DNA from 3 places in the Terrabacter sp. P2_E3 genome. Region 1 is predicted to be linked to each of the others. Evidence: riboswitches for the same ligand, from Rfam matches in the RefSeq annotation. Region 1 holds a riboswitch; each other region holds the start of a gene.
The links. A riboswitch is a leader RNA that binds a small molecule or an ion and turns the genes downstream of it on or off. The one in region 1 is predicted to bind cyclic di-AMP.
Positions count from the first base shown of each region.

Region 2: another riboswitch for cyclic di-AMP. It lies ahead of AC1DW8_RS08350 (CHAP domain-containing protein); the one in region 1 lies ahead of AC1DW8_RS11425 (C40 family peptidase).
Region 3: another riboswitch for cyclic di-AMP. It lies ahead of AC1DW8_RS01865 (LysM peptidoglycan-binding domain-containing protein); the one in region 1 lies ahead of AC1DW8_RS11425 (C40 family peptidase).

Region 1 covers NZ_JBFUEN010000008.1:17,322-22,968, forward strand. Annotated here, with positions in the region: gene AC1DW8_RS11410 (sigma-70 family RNA polymerase sigma factor) at 1-1,173, opposite strand, end outside; gene AC1DW8_RS11415 (carboxymuconolactone decarboxylase family protein) at 1,663-2,274, shown strand; gene AC1DW8_RS11420 (DsbA family oxidoreductase) at 2,336-3,019, opposite strand; gene AC1DW8_RS11425 (C40 family peptidase) at 3,116-3,892, opposite strand; cyclic di-AMP (ydaO/yuaA leader) riboswitch at 3,895-4,070, opposite strand; gene AC1DW8_RS11430 (iron-dependent transcriptional repressor DtxR) at 4,278-4,973, opposite strand; gene AC1DW8_RS11435 (MFS transporter) at 5,003-5,647, opposite strand, start outside.
Region 2 covers NZ_JBFUEN010000005.1:119,552-125,198, forward strand. Annotated here, with positions in the region: gene AC1DW8_RS08345 (alkene reductase) at 1-925, opposite strand, end outside; gene AC1DW8_RS08350 (CHAP domain-containing protein) at 1,205-2,092, opposite strand; cyclic di-AMP (ydaO/yuaA leader) riboswitch at 2,097-2,284, opposite strand; gene AC1DW8_RS08355 (sortase domain-containing protein) at 2,624-3,415, opposite strand; gene AC1DW8_RS08360 (hypothetical protein) at 3,527-4,306, opposite strand; gene AC1DW8_RS08365 (VOC family protein) at 4,535-4,930, shown strand; gene AC1DW8_RS08370 (iron chaperone) at 4,949-5,323, opposite strand; gene AC1DW8_RS08375 (alpha/beta hydrolase) at 5,608-5,647, opposite strand, start outside.
Region 3 covers NZ_JBFUEN010000002.1:19,523-25,169, forward strand. Annotated here, with positions in the region: gene AC1DW8_RS01850 (alpha,alpha-trehalose-phosphate synthase (UDP-forming)) at 1-557, opposite strand, end outside; gene AC1DW8_RS01855 (CBS domain-containing protein) at 762-1,193, shown strand; gene AC1DW8_RS01860 (serine/threonine-protein kinase) at 1,293-3,176, shown strand; cyclic di-AMP (ydaO/yuaA leader) riboswitch at 3,497-3,684, shown strand; gene AC1DW8_RS01865 (LysM peptidoglycan-binding domain-containing protein) at 3,688-4,338, shown strand; tRNA gene AC1DW8_RS01870 (tRNA-Thr) at 4,500-4,575, shown strand; gene AC1DW8_RS01875 (DUF6325 family protein) at 4,737-5,183, shown strand; gene AC1DW8_RS01880 (hypothetical protein) at 5,371-5,647, opposite strand, start outside.

The DNA of each region.
Region 1 (5,647 bases):
CACCGGCGCGTCGGCCGAGACCCGTCCGGCCGGCTGGAGCTGGAGCAGGAAGAGCGCCGTCGCGACGACGAGTGCAGCCGCAGCCAGCACCGCGGCCGCCGAGCGACCCGGCACCGACAGCACGCGACCGTTGACCCCGCCCGAGCCACCTCCGGGCCCACCTCCACTGACGTCGGCGGCGAACTCTGACAGGTCGTCGGCCCCGTCCATGAGCGAGGCCACGCCCACGGCGACCGGGATCGTGGCACCGCCCGTCGCTGCGACCGCACCCACGCCCGCTGCACCGGCGCCGACCGTGCCGTCGCCCACCGTGCCGTCGCCCACCGCGTCGGCGACACCGACCCCCGACGCCACCGCGAACGCCCCGGGCAGGAGCACCGGCGCGACGCGCAGCCGGATGGCCGCGTCGACGTCGACGACGTCGAGCACCGCTGCCCGGCACCGGGCGCAGCCGTCGAGGTGCTCGTCGACGCGCTCGCGAGCCTTGACCGGGAGCGAGTCGCGCACGTAGCCACCGAGATGGCGTCGCACCGCCCGACATTCGGCGTCGCCGGCGTTCGCGACGAGCTCGGAGAGGAAGGTCTGGCGCAGCCGCTCGCGTGCCCGCTTGCTCCGGCTCGCGATGCCGTTCGGCGTCGTGCCCAGCCCGGGGGCGATCTGGTGCGGCTTCTCCTCGTGCACGACCAGACGCCAGAGCAGCGACCGGGACTCGTCGGGCAGCGAACGCCAGGCCGCCCAGACGGCGTCGCGCTCCTCGGCGTCGACGGCCTCGTCCTCCGCCGAGGCAGCCGTGCGGGTGTCGACGGTCGTCTCGTCGTCGGTCAGCACGACCCGGTTCGTGTAGCGCCGCGCCACGTCGATGTTGGCGCGGCGCAACGTGCTGAGCAGGTAGGGCCGGAAGGCGGTGTCGGGCCCGCCCCCACCACGGAGGGCATCGAGGGTGCGGGTGAAGCTCTCGCTGACGAGGTCGTCGACGTCGCTCGGCGAGGCGACCCGGGAGGCGAGCCGTCGGGCCGCGGGCTCGTGCCGCGACCACAGCGCGGAGTAGGCGGCGTCGTCGCCCGCCCGAACCCGGTCGACGAGCGCCGCGTCGCTCTCGGGTCCGTCGACGCGTACGCCCTCGTCCGCCCCATCCACGGACTCGCCGCCGTGCTCGTCGTGCGCCCGCTCCACGATCTTCTGTCCCCCACCCGTACGCCGACGTCTCGTCGGCTGTCTCGACCCAAGCTCCAGCAGGGTGCGTGACCGGGCGCCGGGTCCCGTCCCCGACCCGTCGGCGCGTCAGCAACGCACCTCACGCATCCTCCCCCCTGGAGATGCGCGAGGGACCGAATCATGGCGCGACATGCCCGCGGATGTACAGGGTTGACGGCGTGCCGGGTGATTTGCGTGCGTTTGCGACACACCTCGGGCGCCGCTACGTCTTCCCCCGTGAGGCGCCGCGCCGGACGCGTGGGCGGAGACCCGGGCGAGCCGGTGGGGGCGACGACCGGCGCATCACGGACGGCGGCGACGGGCTGCGGTCCGACGGGTGGTGGGTGCTCCCGAGGAGGGGACGGGAGCACCCACCGACGCCCGGGCGGGCTTGCCCAAGATCCGGATCCGACCCGGACCTGCATGCGACGATGGAGACTCCACGACCCGTCACCCCAGGAGCAGCACATGACGGCGACCGACCCGAGCCACGGCTTCCTCAGCGAGCCGGCTCTGACACCGGAGCTCGAGGCCTACTTCGCGAGCGACGTCACCGACCATGGCTACGTCATGAACCTCAGCCGCGTCTGGGCCCAGTCGCCCGCGGCCCACGACACGCTCTTCGCGCTCCTGGCCGACATGGTCTCCGTCGCCGGCCTGAGCTTCCGGCAGCGCGGCATCCTCATCGCCGCGACCGCCTCGACCATCGGCGACTCCTACTGTGCGCTCGCGTGGGGTGGCCGCCTCGCCACCGCAGCCGGCGAGGAGGTCGCAGGCGCCGTGCTCCGCGGAGACGACGAGCCCCTCGACGCCGCCGACGCCGCCCTGGCGACGTGGGCCCGGACCGTGGCGAGCACCCCGAACGCCACCACTCCCGCCGATCTCGAGCCGTTGCGCGCCGTCGGCTTCGACGACCGGCAGATCTTCGCGATCACGGTCTTCGTCGCGCTGCGCCGAGCCTTCTCGACCGTCAACGACGCCCTCGGCCCGCTCCCCGACCACCAGCTTCGCGCCGACGCCCCACCCGCCGTGGACGACGCGGTCTCCTTCGGCCGCCCGGCCGCGGACCAGCCCTCCTGACCGAGGGCGTATGCCGTCCGCCCGGCTCCCCGGGTCGGGCACCCGGCCCGCGCGTTCGCGCTCAGACGGTCTGCGTGGCCACCCCGCGCAGCAGCGCGAGGTAGTCCTCGACCGGGTGGGCTCCGGTCACGGCGGCATACCCGTTGGCGACGACGAACGGCGTCGACGTCACACCCATGGACCGCGCCTGCTGCTCGTCCTCACGCACCTGTTCGGCGTACTCGTCGGAGGCGAGCACGGCCGACACCCGCCGCTCGTCGAGACCGCACTCGCCGGCGAGGCGCTGCAGGACCTCACGGTCGTCGATGGCGAGGCCCTCGCCGAAGTGCGCGGAGTGGAAGCGCTCGACCGCCGCGGAGCGCAGCGCGGGCCCGCCCATCTCGCCGGCGAGGGCGCAGAGCCGGTGCGCGTCGAAGGTGTTGGCGCGCACCGCGCGGTCCCAGTCGAAGACGAGGTCGTCGGCCTCGGCCACCTCGCTGGCCTTGGCGTTCATGAGCCGGCCGGCGCCCGCGTCGCCGCCGTGGCGCACCGAGAGGTGGTCGCTGACGGGCACGGAGCCACCGACCGGGACGTCCGGGTCGAGCTCGAAGGAGCGCAGGCGCACCGTGACGTCGTGCGGCCGCTCGAAGGCGGCAACGGCAGCCTCGACACGGCGCTTGGCGACCCACGAGTAGGGGCAGACCAGGTCGCTCCAGAGGTCGAGCTCGATGATGGTCGTGGACTCGGCAGCAGGCTGATCGGTCATCGACTCAGTCAACCACGGTGGCTGACGGGGCCGGAAAAGCGCTGCGCCCCCACCGGATCCGGTGGGGGCGCAGGGTGTGGCGTGAGAGGTGACCGCTCAGATGCGGCCGTACATCGACGGCGTCGTCCAGATGGAGTGGTTGCCGATGACGGTGCCGGGACGCTGGGCGTCGATCATGCGGCCCGGGCTGACGTAGATGCCCACGTGGTAGATCGGCGAGCCGAAGAAGACGAGGTCGCCGGGGCGCGGGTTGCTGACCGGGGTCGAGGCCGCGGCCTGCGCCGACGCGGTGCGCGGGATCGAGATGCCGGCCTGGCGGTAGACGTAGGACGTGAAGCCGGAGCAGTCGAAGCCGGAGGGCGTCGTGCCGCCGTAGACGTAGGGAACACCGAAGTACGACTGGGCGATGCCGATGATGCCCGTGGCGCTGGGGTTGGGCGCGACGTTGAGGGCGGCCCGGGTGGTCGAGCCGGAGCGCGACGCGCGCTGCTGGGTGGCCTCACGCTCGGCGGCGGCCTTCTCGGCGGCCTTCTTCGCGGCGCGCTCGGACTTGACCTGGACGTCCTCGATGACGACCGGCTTGACCGAGGCCTGCTTGAGGGCGGGCTTGGCGTAACCGATCGCCGACAGGGCGTTGCCGGCCTTGAGCGTGCCGACGGCGGGGCCGACGGCCGCGGGACCGGCGACCGTGCTGGCGGAGCCGTCAGCGGCGTTCGCGGTGCCGGCGAACGAAGCGACGAGACCACCCGAGGCCGCGACGATGGCGGCACCCTTCACGGCGGGCTGGGCCGACTCCTTGGCGATCGTCTTGAGCTCCGAGATCGCGTTGAAGCGACCGGGGGCGCGGTGGCGCCCGGGAACGTTCTGAGCCACGTTTGACCTCTCGACGCCTACGAGGTGAGCTGTCGGGTTCGGGCTGGAGGTACTGCCCGGCCTTCGCTCGGACCGGTCTCGGTCCACGGAGGGCTTCACCCCGAGGGCGTCTCTCGACGCCCGGAGAAAGTGGTTCCCCCGCTCCTGCCATGCGGTTCGTACTGAGCCTCAGGTCGATGGCAGGACTAGGCGGTCCGACCCGGGGCACTCACTCGACGGGGAGAGCAAGTTCGCCCACCGTACCCAAGTAGGAGTGCCTTGTCACCTTCGAGTTCCCGGAAGTCAAAGAAATTTCAGCGACCTCCGGACGGGGCCGGACGAGGTGTGGCAAGGCCTGCCAAAACGACCCGGCAAACCGGGGCATACCCTGCCGGATACGGCGTGTTCAGGCGGCCTGGCAGAAGACGTGGACGGCCACGTCGTCGGGCAGGGAGACGCCCGTGGACGGCTCGCTGCCCTCGCGGACGGCGACGACCCGGCCGCCGTCACGGACGACCTCGACGCGGGCGCCGGGCACGACGCCGGCACTCGTCAGCAGCGCGAGCGCCTCCGGGTCGACCTGGACGGGCTCACCGATGCGACGGATCGTCACGACCGTCGGCGCGGCCCCCACGGCGGCGGTCAGGGTGCTGAGGCCGGTGAGGAAGTCCTCGTCCTGGCGCACCCCGAGCTCCTCGAGACCGGGGATGGGGTTGCCGTAGGGCGACTCGAGCCCCTCGCCGATGAGGCCGAGGATCTTGCGCTCGACCTTCTCGGACATGACGTGCTCCCACCGGCAGGCCTCGTCGTGGGCGTACTCCCACTCGAGGCCGATGACGTCGACGAGCAGCCGCTCGGCGAGGCGGTGCTTGCGCATGACGCGGGTCGCGAGGAGCCGGCCGTGGTCGGACAGCTCGAGGTGACGGTCGCCCGAGACCGCGACGAGCCCGTCGCGCTCCATGCGGGCGACGGTCTGCGACACGGTGGGGCCCGAGTGGCCGAGACGCTCGGCGATGCGCGCGCGGAGGGGCACGATGCCCTCCTCCTCGAGCTCGAAGATGGTGCGCAGGTACATCTCGGTGGTGTCGATCAGGTCCGTCACGGTCATACCTTCTCAGAATCGGAGAGCGGTCAGGGACCGCCCGTCAGTGGCCCCGGCGTCGGCCCGGTCCTCGCGCGTCGGGTCGGGTCGTGCCGTGGCACCCAGATGCGCAGCCAGCCCGCCCCGACCACGGCACCCACGCCGAGCACGACGGCGGAGGCGCCGAGCGACATGATGGCGCTCAGCCCTGACAACGCCAGCGGACCCGCCGCCCTTCCCACGTCCGCGCAGAGCCGCCAACCGCCGAGGAACTGCGCGCGTCCGTCTGCGGGCGAGGCGTCGGCGCCCAGGGTCATGATGAGCCCCGCCCCGAGGCCGTTGCCGAGACCGAGCACGGTCGCCGCGGCCGTCACGGCGACGAGGCTCGTGGCGAGCGGGAGCAGCATCATGCCGAGGCCGAGCACGAGCATGCTGGGCACGGCGGCCGCGACCCGGCCGTGGCGGTCCATGAGCCAGCCCGAGGGGTAGAAGAGCGCCATGTCGAGCGCCCCGGCGACCCCGAAGACGAGCGACGTCTGTGCCGGGGAGAAGCCGACCGACTCGGCCCACAGCGGCACGAGGGCCTCGCGGATGGCGCGCGCCCCGGCCACGCACATGGCCCCGGTGCCGAGCGTCAGGAGGACGTGCCGGTGCTGCAGGAGCACGGATGCCACGCTGCGCGGCGGTCCGCCGCC
Region 2 (5,647 bases), on a different contig from region 1:
CACCGAGGTCGCGCTCGAGGATGTCCTCGACGTCGGCCAGCTCGGTGACCTTGCCGAAGCCGGTGTTGAGGATGACCGGGCCGTCGAAACGCTTGCGCAGATCGCGGACGAGGTCGGACTCCGGGTCGCCGAGGATGCTGAGGTAGGCGAGCCCGAGCGGGGCGATGCCCTCCACGAGCGACTCGTAGGTCGCGGCCGTCTCGGCCTCGTCCTCCTCGAGGACGCCCTGGATGTTGTGCGCGGGCGAGATGCGGATGCCGACGCGGTCGGCGCCGATCGCCTCGGCCACGGCCTTCGTGATCTCGACGGTCAGGCGGGCGCGGTTCTCGGGCGACCCGCCGTAGGAGTCGGTGCGCTCGTTGCTCGACGGCGCGAGGAACTGGTGCGGCAGGTAGCCGTTCGCGGCGTGCACCTCGACGCCGTCGAGCCCGGCCGCGACGGCCTGACGCGCTGCGTGGACGAACTCCGCCACGAGCGCGGGGATCTCGTCGGTCTCCAGGGCCCGCGGGACGGCATACGCCTGCTGGCCCTTCGGGGTCACGATCTCGCCGGGCGCGGCGATGGCGCTCGGCGCCACGCTCTCGAGGCCGCCCTTGTTGTCGGGGTGGGCGATGCGGCCGGCGTGCATGAGCTGGACGACCACGCGGCCGTCGCCCTCGTGCACGGCATCGGCGACGAGGCGCCAGCCGGCGACCTGCTCGTCGGAGTGCATGCCGGGGGTGTCGAGGTAGCCCTGCCCGACGGCGCTCGGCTGGGTGCCCTCGGTGATGATGAGGCCGGCGCTCGCGCGCTGGCCGTAGTACTCGGCGTTGAGCTCGGTCGGTGCCTGGCCCTCGCCCGCGCGGTTGCGGGTCAGCGGGGCCATGACGAAGCGCTGGGGAAGGTCCCAGCGGCCGATGCGGATGCTCTCGAAGGCCGTGGACACAGGCCTGCTCCTCACGTCTAGGGGACTGTCGGTGGTGGTTGGCGGCCCCCACCGTCTATCGGTGGAGCCTTCAACTACCTAGGCGACAAGGAGGGCAGGCGGTCGATCATTCCCGTGTGTCCAGGGTTGCGCGTGTGGGGGATCCCACGCGGGCCGGAGGGTTCGGGTGGGTATGCCGAAGGGGAGGATGCGCAGGCATCCTCCCCTTCGTACGCGCTCAGCTCGTGGAGAACTCCGCGGTGGTCGTCGCGGAGGTCGTCGAGATGACGACCCGGTGGGTCACGGCGCGTAGATGTACTTCATGCCGGGACCGTCGGTCAGCGTGCGCGTGTTGTAGTTGTACGCACCGGCGAGGGCGTTCATCTCGATGATCGTCACCTCGTTGCCGTTGACCGCGGTCACCCAGGCGACGTGGCCGACGCTCGAGGAGCCGTGGACGCCGGGCTGCATGACGAGGATCGACCGCGTGCGCGGCGTGCCCGTCACGGTGTAGCCCGCGGATGCTGCGCCCGAGGCCCACGCCATGGCGTTGCCGGTCCAGCCGCCGGGGTAGTAGCCCTCGGACTGGTACCACTTGTTGAGGGCGCCCCAGGTGCACTGGCCCGCGGTGGCCCAGTTGGAGGAGGCGCGCACGCCGGACGAGGCGCTCGGTGTCGTGGAGTTGACGCTCGCCTTCGCCGACGACGTGCTCGTCGTCAGCGTGGCGCGGGTCAGGTCGCGGGAGGCGCGCTGGGAGGCGGTCTTGCGCTGGGCGGCGGCCTGGGCTGCGGCCTTGGCGGCAGCGCGCTCGGACTTGACCTGGACGTCCTCGATGACCTGCGGCTTGGCCGGCGCGACGCGGTGGGCGACGGCCTTCTGCGCGGCCGGGGCGAAGCCGATCTTCGACAGCGCGGTCGACGCGGCCGGGGTGGCAGCCGTGGCCGGACCGACAGCGGCGGGAGCCGCGGCGTCGACACCGGCAGCAGCCGCGACGTCGCCCGAGTTGGGCGACAGGGTGTCGGCGCTCGCCGGGTTGGCGAAGGTGGCGACCAGGCCACCGGTGGCGGCGACGACGGCGCCCGCCTTCATGGCCGGCTGAGCCGACTCACGGGCGAGGAGCTTGAGTTCGTTGAGGGGGTTGTGGCGGCCTGGCGCACGATGGCGACCGCGGATGTTCTCAGTGTTCACGCGTGTTACCTCTCCGCGCCTACGAAGTTAGCTGTCGGGTTCGGGCGGAAAGGTGCCCGGGCCACCCCCGCCCCGCGAAGCTCGCGTGGCGGGTGGGTCTTCACCCCAAGGACGTCCGAAGTCGTTGCGTAGGACGTCCGGAGAAACGTGTGGTTCCTCCGCTCCTGTCACAAGGTTCGATCTCTCTCGTCAGGCGGTGACAGGACTAGGCGGTCCACCTCACGAGAGCCCGGCCAGGTGGCCGAACTCCCGGAAGACTAGACGAGGCGACTGGCAAATGTCACGCCACGGTAACGACGACGCGCGCCGATCGCCCCTGAATGTCCGAAGTGCCCGTCTATACCAACGCTTTACCTTCAGCTGGGTGAGACGTGGATCACATCCGGAGGGGGTCCTCGACAAGCCCCCCACGGGTATGCCGCGGGGTCCCTCGGTGGGGACCCCGCGGCATACGCCGGGCTGGTGTGACTCGAGTGTGCCTCGAGCGAGGCTCGAGTGCGGGTCGGGCCGGGCGCGGTCCCGGAGCGGTCGTCAGGCGGCGCGCGAGAGGTGACCGAAAACCACGACGTTGTCGCGGTACTCGTTGCGGCTGTCGGTCGGCCCGCCACACGTCACGAGGCGGATCTCGGCCTGGGTGAAGTCGCCCTTGTAGACGAGCTCGGTCGGGAACTGGGACTTCTTGTAGGCCGCGACCTTGTCGACGGTGAAGGTCAGGTGCGACCCGTCCCGGCGCGACACCTTGACGACGTCCCCGGCCCTGACCTTGCCCAGCTCGTAGAAGATGCCCGGGACGCCCGAGGGGGTGTCGACGTGTGCGGCGAGGACCGACGGGCCGAGCTGGCCGGGCGTGGGGCCGGCGTCGTAGATCCCGACCTCTTGGGCCGTGCCCGGCACGGAGATCGTGCCATCGGCCTGGATGCCGAGCCGGACGAAGTGCGAGGAGCGCACCCCGATCGACGGGATCTCGATCGACGTCGGCTCGGACGCCTCGAGGAAGTCACCAATGCCGACGGTGCCCGGCGCGGCGCCGGCCGTCCTGCCCGCCGCCGGTGTCCCACCCTGACCGGGGGACGCCGACGGGCTGGACGAGGACGGGCCGGGCGTCGCGGGGGCGCTGGCCGTGGCGACCCCGCCCGCCGCGGGCTGCGGCGGGCCGGGGGTCCCCGGGCTCCCTCTGAGGCCGACCACGAGCGCGACGATCCCGATGACGACGAGCACGGCCATGACCGCCAGCGCCGCCGTCACGCCCGCGCTGATGCGGCGGGTGCTGCGGTCGCAGGTGGGCGACGTCGGCTCGGGCGTGGAGCCGGTCGGTGCGCTCATGGTCGGGTCACTCCCGGTCGGTCGTGTCGGTGTCGGTCGTGTCGGTGTCGGCCGCTCGAACTCGGCCGCTCAGTGTCGGCCGCTCGGTGTCGGCCGCTCGGTGTCGGTCGCTCAGGCGCGCGACCGAGCGCGACGGGCGGCGAAGGCGCCGGTCCCGGCCGCGGCGAGCAGGGAGCCAGCACCGACGAGCATGAGGGCCTCGTTCTGGCCACCGCTCTTGAGGCCGTCAGCGGCCTGGCCGCCGCCGGTGTGCATGCCGCCGGCCGGGGCGACGCGCAGCGCGCCACACAGGGCCGGGTCGGTGGCCTCGGTCGGGAGCGACGGCATGAGGTCGCTCTTCGTGGCACCGGAGTACTTGCCATCCTTGTTGTAGTCGACACCGTGGATGACGACGACGGACTGGCCGGCCGAGATCACCTTCGCGACGCCGCTCGAGACCTTGATGCTGCCGCGCTGGTAGGCGATCTTGCCGCCGGGCGCCGTGCTGAAGCGGTCGATCGCGAGGCCCGACTTCGGGCTCGTGTCACCGGTCTTGGTCAGCGACACGACGATGTCGCCGTAGGCCGGTCCGCCCTCGGTCGTGTTGAGGTGACCGTCGCCGTTCTTGTCGTCGGACAGGACCGGGCACTCGTGGCGGGCCTCGGCGCCGAAGTGGATGTGCGCGGCGTGCGGGTTGTCGGGGAGCAGGCCGTTGGCGGCCATCGTCACGGTGATCGTGTTGCCCGTGACCTCGACCATGGCGGTACCGCTGCCGTCGACACCGTTGCCGGCGACGGGCTTGAGGTTGGCGCTGACCCAGGCGTCCGCGGCGAAGGCCGGGCCGACGCTGAGGGCCATGGCGGCGGCAGCAGCGAGGCTGGCGCCGGCGATCCGAGTGGTGGTGGTGCGCATCTGTGTTCCTCCTTGACGAGGAGACAAACCGTCCATCCTGCTCTGCTTCAGACGGGGGGTCGTCGTCGACCGTCTCCGGGCGGGGGTTCGCCGCAGGCAGGACCACTGGATTGGGGTTCCACCGAAATTTCTTCGATGGAGGCGCGCCGTGGCGCGCCCCACGGGTCTTCACTGGAGGGACCGGGCGCGCGCCGCCCGACCACTAACCCCCTCACGGAAGGACACACCGTGCTCCAGGACTCCCACGCCTTCAGCGGCTTCTCCGTCGACGACGTCGCCGCCGCCCGGGCGTTCTACGCCGACACCCTCGGCCTGCGCGTCACCGAGGAGAACGGCATGCTGACGCTCCACCTCGCCGGCGAGGGTGGCGAGCGTCCCACGCTCGTCTACCCGAAGCCGAACCACGAGCCGGCGTCGTTCACGATCCTCAACTTCCCGGTCGACGACATCGAGGCCGCGGTCGACGAGCTGAGCGCGAAGGGCGTCGTCTTCGAGACGTATGCGGGGACGCCGATGGAGACCGATGCCAAGGGGGTCTTCCGCAAGGGAGGACCGCTCATCGCGTGGTTCACCGACCCGGCCCGCAACGTCCTCGCGGTCATCGAGGCACCCGGCCCCGGCTGATCCGCGGCGGGCAGCGTGTCAGGCGTCGTGGCCCTCGGAGACGGCCGCGCGGCGCTTGAGGCAGAGCTCGGTGATCTCGGAGACGAGCTCGAGCGGGACCGGTCGGCTGATCGGGAAACGCACGGTGTCCTTGGCGCGCCGGTAGGGGCTGATCGCCTCCTCGAACTGCGCGTCACCCGTCGGGACGGGGTAGAGGCCGACGTGGTTCTTCCAGCCGGCGTAGTAGATGAGGGGCTTGCCGTCGACGGTGAAGGTCGCCATGCCGTAGCTGATCTTCTCGCCCGCGTGAGGGGCTACCTCGCGGATCGTGCGGCGGACCCCCGCAAGCTGAGTTCGCGTCTCCTCGGGGTAGGAGGCGATGTAGTCATCGACTGACGCAAATCTCGGGGCCAATCCTGGTCCTCACTTCAGTTCCGGACCGGTCGTTGGAGGGGGTGACTCGACTGTATTGGGCGAAACGGACGACTGCAAAGTAAGTACATGTTTAGTGACCAAACGGTCACAAAACTACAAAAGCTGAATCGGACCGACGATCTCGCCGCAAGACGTGCTGACGCCGAATCCAGGGTGTCTGGGGCCCTGACGTTCGAAGGCCCTGGCGTTCGAAGGCCCTGGCGTTCGAAGGCCTGACCTTCGAAGGCCCTGGCGTTCGAGCCGACGTCGGGTCAGACCTCGGCTCAGACGTCGACCCAGGCCTCACCGGCGAGGACCCGGCCG
Region 3 (5,647 bases), on a different contig from region 1:
TCGAGCAGCTGGGCCCGCCACGGCAGCTGGGCGAAGAGCTCGACGGGCGGGAAGGGGATGTGGTTGAACCACCCGATGCGCACGTCGGGTCGCAGCTGGCGCACGAGGGCCGGGACGAGCTGGAGCTGGTAGTCCTGCACCCACACGGTGGCGCCCTCGGCCGCGACCTCGGCGACGGCCTCGGCGAAGCGACGGTTGACCGTCTGGTAGCTCGACCACCACTCGCGGTGGAAGGTCGCCGGCACGATGACGTCGTGGTAGATCGGCCACAGGGTGTCGTTGGAGAAGCCCTCGTAGTAGTCCCGGACCTCGTCGGTCGACAGCGGCACGGGGTGCAGGTGGATGCCGTCCTCGTCGAACGGCTCGGGTGCCTCACCGGCGTCTCCGGCCCAGCCGACCCAGGCGCCGGGCTGCGTGCGCATCACCGACTCCATCGCGGTGACGAGGCCGCCGGGGCTGCGTCGCCACTCGACCTCGCCGTCGTCGGTGATGACCTTGTCGACGGGCAGGCGGTTCGCGGCGATGACGAGGTCGTAGGTCGGCCGAGGGGTCGACACGCAATCAGCTCCTGCTGCTCGAGGGGAGGGCACGGCCCTCGACGTACCCAGACCCGGGGGGAGGGGCGCCGCGGGGCGCGATCGGTCTCACTCTAACGAGCGAACGGTGGCGCCCGGTGCGGTCCCGCTCTAGGGTCGAGACAGGGCATCTCTGGTGGAGCGGGTGGCCGCCTGAGGGCATCGCGCCGAGGTGAAGGAGTCGCCGTGAAGATTTCTGACGTGCTGCGCAAGAAGGGCAGCGAGGTCATCACCATCAAGCCCGACGAGACGGTCGCAGGCCTGCTCGGCCTGCTGGCCGAGCACCGCATCGGCGCGGTCGTGGTGAGCACGGACGGCTCGAGCGTCGACGGGATCGTCAGCGAGCGCGACATCGTCCGGCACCTCCACAGCACCGGCACGAGCGTGCTCGAGGCGCCGGTGTCGCAGATCATGACGAGCGAGGTCACCACCGGTTCGGCCGACGACAACATCGCCGACCTCGCGGGGACGATGACGGAGATGCGGGTGCGCCACGTGCCGATCGTCGACGCCGACGGCAAGCTCGCCGCCATCGTCAGCATCGGCGACATCGTCAAGCACCGGCTCTCCGAGCTCCAGTCCGAGCGCGATCAGCTGCGCGACTACATCAGCAGCTGACGCTCTGGAGAAACCGGACAGAACCGACGAACGAGGACACTCCGAGGCTCGCTGCCGCAGGGTTCCTGCCGTGGCGCCCCCGTCGCATACCGTAGGGGTATGACTGCGTACGACCGGACCGAGCGGGTGCCCAACCCGCGGCCCGGCGCGCGTACCGGTGGCGTGCCCGTGGCAGCGCGCCCCGGCGGGCCGGGGTCCCCGCAGCGGATCGGCCCGTACCGCCTCATCGAGGAGATCGGCGAGGGCGGCATGGGCGTGGTCCACCTCGCCCTCGACCCGCGCGGCCGTGCCGTCGCGATCAAGGTCCTGCGCGCCCACGTCGCGCACGACGCCGACGCCCGGCAGCGCCTGTCCCGTGAGGTCGACACCCTCTCGCGCATCCGCGACGCGCGGGTCGCGAGCGTCATCGACGCCGACGTCATGGCGCCCCGCCCCTACATCGTGACCCGCTACGTGCCGGGCCCGGCCCTCGACGAGGTCGTCGAGGACCACGGCCCGCTGGCCCCGGCGGACCTGCTCCGCCTGGCCCGCGGGATCGCCGAGGCGATCCGCGCCATCCACGCGTGCGGGGTCGTCCACCGCGACATCAAGCCGGGCAACGTCCTCATCGAGGACGGCGACCCGGTCCTCATCGACTTCGGCATCGCGCACCTGCAGGACGACGTGCGCCACACCGTCGGCGGGCTCGTCATGGGCACGCCAGGCTACCTCTCGCCCGAGCTCGTCGAGGGTGCCGCCATCACCGACGCCACCGACTGGTGGGGCTGGGCCGCCACGATCACGTATGCCGCGTCGGGCCGTCCGCCGTTCGGCCGCGCCCGCATGGACGCCGTGCTCACCCGCGTCCGTGCCGGTGACGTCGACCTCGAGGGCGTCGACCCGCGCCTCGTGCCGCTGCTGCGCGCGTCCCTCTCTCCCGACCCGCGGCTTCGCCCCCACGCCGACGAGGTCATCGCGGCGCTCGAGCTCTACGCCGCCGGCCGCGCGGCGACCGTGCCGACGCCGAGCGGCAACCCGTGGGACGACGGCCGCGTCAGCGCGACCCCCGGAGACACCCAGGTCGTGCAGCACGGCAGCACCGCCGTCATGCCGCCCGTCGGCACAGCAGGCACAGCAGGCACGGCAGGCGCCGTGGGCGCTGGTGCGGCCGCGGGGAACCCGGTGCGGTGGGCCCCGCCCCCGACCGGTCCACGGTCGCCCGATCCCGGCCCGGCGGCATACGACCACGGCTGGGACGACGAGCCCACGTCGCCGGACGACTGGGGTGGCGCCCAGGCCTACGATGCCCGACACGGGCGCGGCGGCCAGGACGTCGAACCGGCTCCGCAGGACGGCTACTGGCCCGACGACGAGTGGGACGAGGACGACGAGCCCGCCCAGCGCGAGGGCGACCCGCGCATCGGACTGCCGATGCGCACCGGCCTGCTCGCCGCCGTCGCGATCGCCTGGGTCGGTGCCCTCATGGCGTGGCCGGGCATCGCCCTCGTCGTGCTCGTCGTCCTGTCGGCGCTCGCCCGGGCCACCGATCGCTCGGTGACGGCGCTCGTGCTGCGCCGCTACGACTTCGGCCGCCGGCGCAGCGACGTGCCCTTCGCCGTCGTGTCGAGCCCGTGGCACCTCGTCGTCGGCATCATCGCAACCGGGGTCGGGCTGCTCCTGCCCGTGGCGGTGGCGCTCGCCGGCGTCTTCGCGGCCGCCCTGCTCCTCGCCGGCACGCAGGGGACCGACCTCGGCCCGGGCACACCGATCACGCTCGCGATCGGCGGTGTCCTCGGCCTGCTCATGCTGTGGTGGGGCCCCGGCGGCGCCTCACTGCGACGCGGTTCGCGCTCGATGGCGCGGCGCCTCGTGCCGGCCGGCCTGGCCGCGCAGATCGTGTCCGGGCTGCTCGCCGTCTTCGGCGTCGCGGCTGCGCTCGTGGCCCTGCAGCACGGGTCGAGCCTCACGTGGGACCCGTTCACGACGAACCCTTTCGGGAAGTGACGGCTCGGCGCACGAGACGGTGAGCGTGCGGGGCGGGGCCTGTGGGGCGTCCGGGCGGCCTCTGTGCGGGGCCTGTGTGCATAGCGCATCGACCTGCATCTGGGGCTGAAAAAAAGATCACGGAAGTGTCTCGACGTGCCTTGTGCGCTGCGGAAACCTCCCGTACCGTCAGTGCTCGGCGGCCTCGACTTTCGGGTCGAACGGGAGCAGCACCACTCGGCTCCCGGGTCGCTTCGTCGCGTCCGGCTCCACACGAACGCTCCCACAACTTCACATGGACACCCATTTATCCGTTCCCTGAGCGCGCCGAGCCTCGCCAGCCAGGGATGTAGCCCACACCCGTGGGCCGGGCGAGGACGGGGGACCCAGTGTGGCCAGTGAGTGCATGTGTGTCGAAGCGCATGTCAAGAGGACGAGATCTGGTCTCGGGGTGAAGTCGCATCCGCGACGGGGCACCTGACGCCCCAACCCGACAGCTAACCCCGCAGGCGCGCGTCAGGAAGGATCACCCATGCAGTACATGTCCAAGCATGCTGCGGCCAAGAAGATCTCGGCCAAGCAGCGCATCGCGGGAGTCGGAATCGCTGGAGCCGCCACCATCGTCGGTGGCATCGCCACGGGCGGGTCGGCCAAGGCCGCCTCGGTCTGGGATCGCGTCGCCCAGTGCGAGTCGAGCGGCAACTGGCACATCAACACCGGCAACGGCTACTACGGCGGCCTCCAGTTCGTGCAGAGCACGTGGCGCGGCTACGGCGGCACGGCCTTCGCGTCGCGCGCCGACCTCGCCACGCGGGCCGAGCAGATCGCCATCGCGCAGCGCGTGCTCGCCTCCCAGGGCCCCGGCGCCTGGCCGGTGTGCTCGCAGCGGGCCGGCCTGACGCGGGCCAACGGTGGCGCAACGACGACCCCGGTCTCGCGGTCGACCGTCCGGAAGCCCGTGACGACGAAGAAGGTCGTCAAGAAGAAGACGTACGCGACGAAGCCCACGGTCAAGAACACCGCCAAGGGCGCCAAGGTCACCGTGCACAGCGGCGACACCCTCGGCAAGATCGCCGCGCGCTACCACGTGGCCGGCGGCTGGAAGGCCCTCTGGAAGGCCAACGGCGCCCGGGTCACCAACCCGAACCTCATCTTCGTGGGTCAGACTCTGCGACTCCCGTGAGTTCCTGATACAACTGAGCCGGACGGCCTCGCGCGACCAACCCCTGGGTTTGCGCGGGGCCGTCCTTCTCATGTCCGGCGTCGGCTCGCGCCCGGTGTTTGGGCGTATGCCGTCCCGCTCGGTTACGCTTTCGCCCGTCCGCGGCGCTCGCGCCGAGACGTGCTGGCGTGGCGCAATTGGTAGCGCACCTGTCTTGTAAACAGGCGGTTAGGGGTTCGAGTCCCCTCGCCAGCTCCACCGTGACGTGCGAGTCCGGCTGACGGGCCCGCATCTGCGTGCCCACGGCGAGAGGCTCATCCCCGGCGGATGACGCGGGACGGACGAGCGGCTCCTAGCGTTGGGATCGGTCCCCCATCGGACGCACCGATCCATCGGACGCACCTCAAGGAGAAGATGACATGACTCTCAACGTCGACGAGCTCGGTCCGGTGGACTGGATCGTCGTGGAGTTCGAGGGCAGCACCCTCAACGGCAAGATCGCCCCGATCCTCAAGGACTACGTGGATCGCGAGCTCATCCGGGTCCTGGACCTGCTGTTCTTCAAGAAGGCGGAGGACGGCAGCTTCGAGGCCTTCGAGGCGACCGACCTGGAGGACTCGGAGATCGGCGAGCTCCGTGCGTACGAGACCGAGCTGGCCATGCTGCTCAGCGAGCAGGACGTCGCCGACCTGGCCGACACCATCGAGCCCGGCAGCTCGGCGGCCGTCCTGGTCTGGGAGAACCTGTGGGCGGCTCCCTTCGGCGCGGCGGTGCGTCACGCCGGCGGCCAGCTCGTGGCCAGCGGGCGCATCCCGATCCAGGCCGTCATCGCCGCCATCGAGTCCGACGAAGAGGAAGGAGCCTGACATGCCACTCGCAGCCAGGCGCAGGAGAAGGACAGTGGCCGCCGTCGGCGGCGCCGTCGTCGTCGCGCACGGGATTCACCGGCGCGGTGAACGCCGTGAGGACCGGCGCGACGATCGCCGCGATCGCCGCTGACGCGTGACTCGGGCCGTGGGGCCCGCTCAGGGCTCCACGGCTCCTTGCGCTGCCCTACGCCGTCGCCGGCTCCGGTCGGAACGACGTGACCAGCAGGTGCAGGCTGAGGAGCAAGACCCACAACGGGAAGAGCAGGACGGCCCAGACCGTCCGCGGTGGTGCGAGGAGCAGGACCAGCGCGACGACGAACCCCACGGCGACGAGCCAGCGTGGCACGATCCCGGTGCGACGGCCGAGGTTCGTGACGACCATCGTGAAGACCGCTGCCATGCGGATGCCGAACGTCGTCAGGAGGGCCGTGCTGACCGCCCCCACCTGCCGGACGTACTCC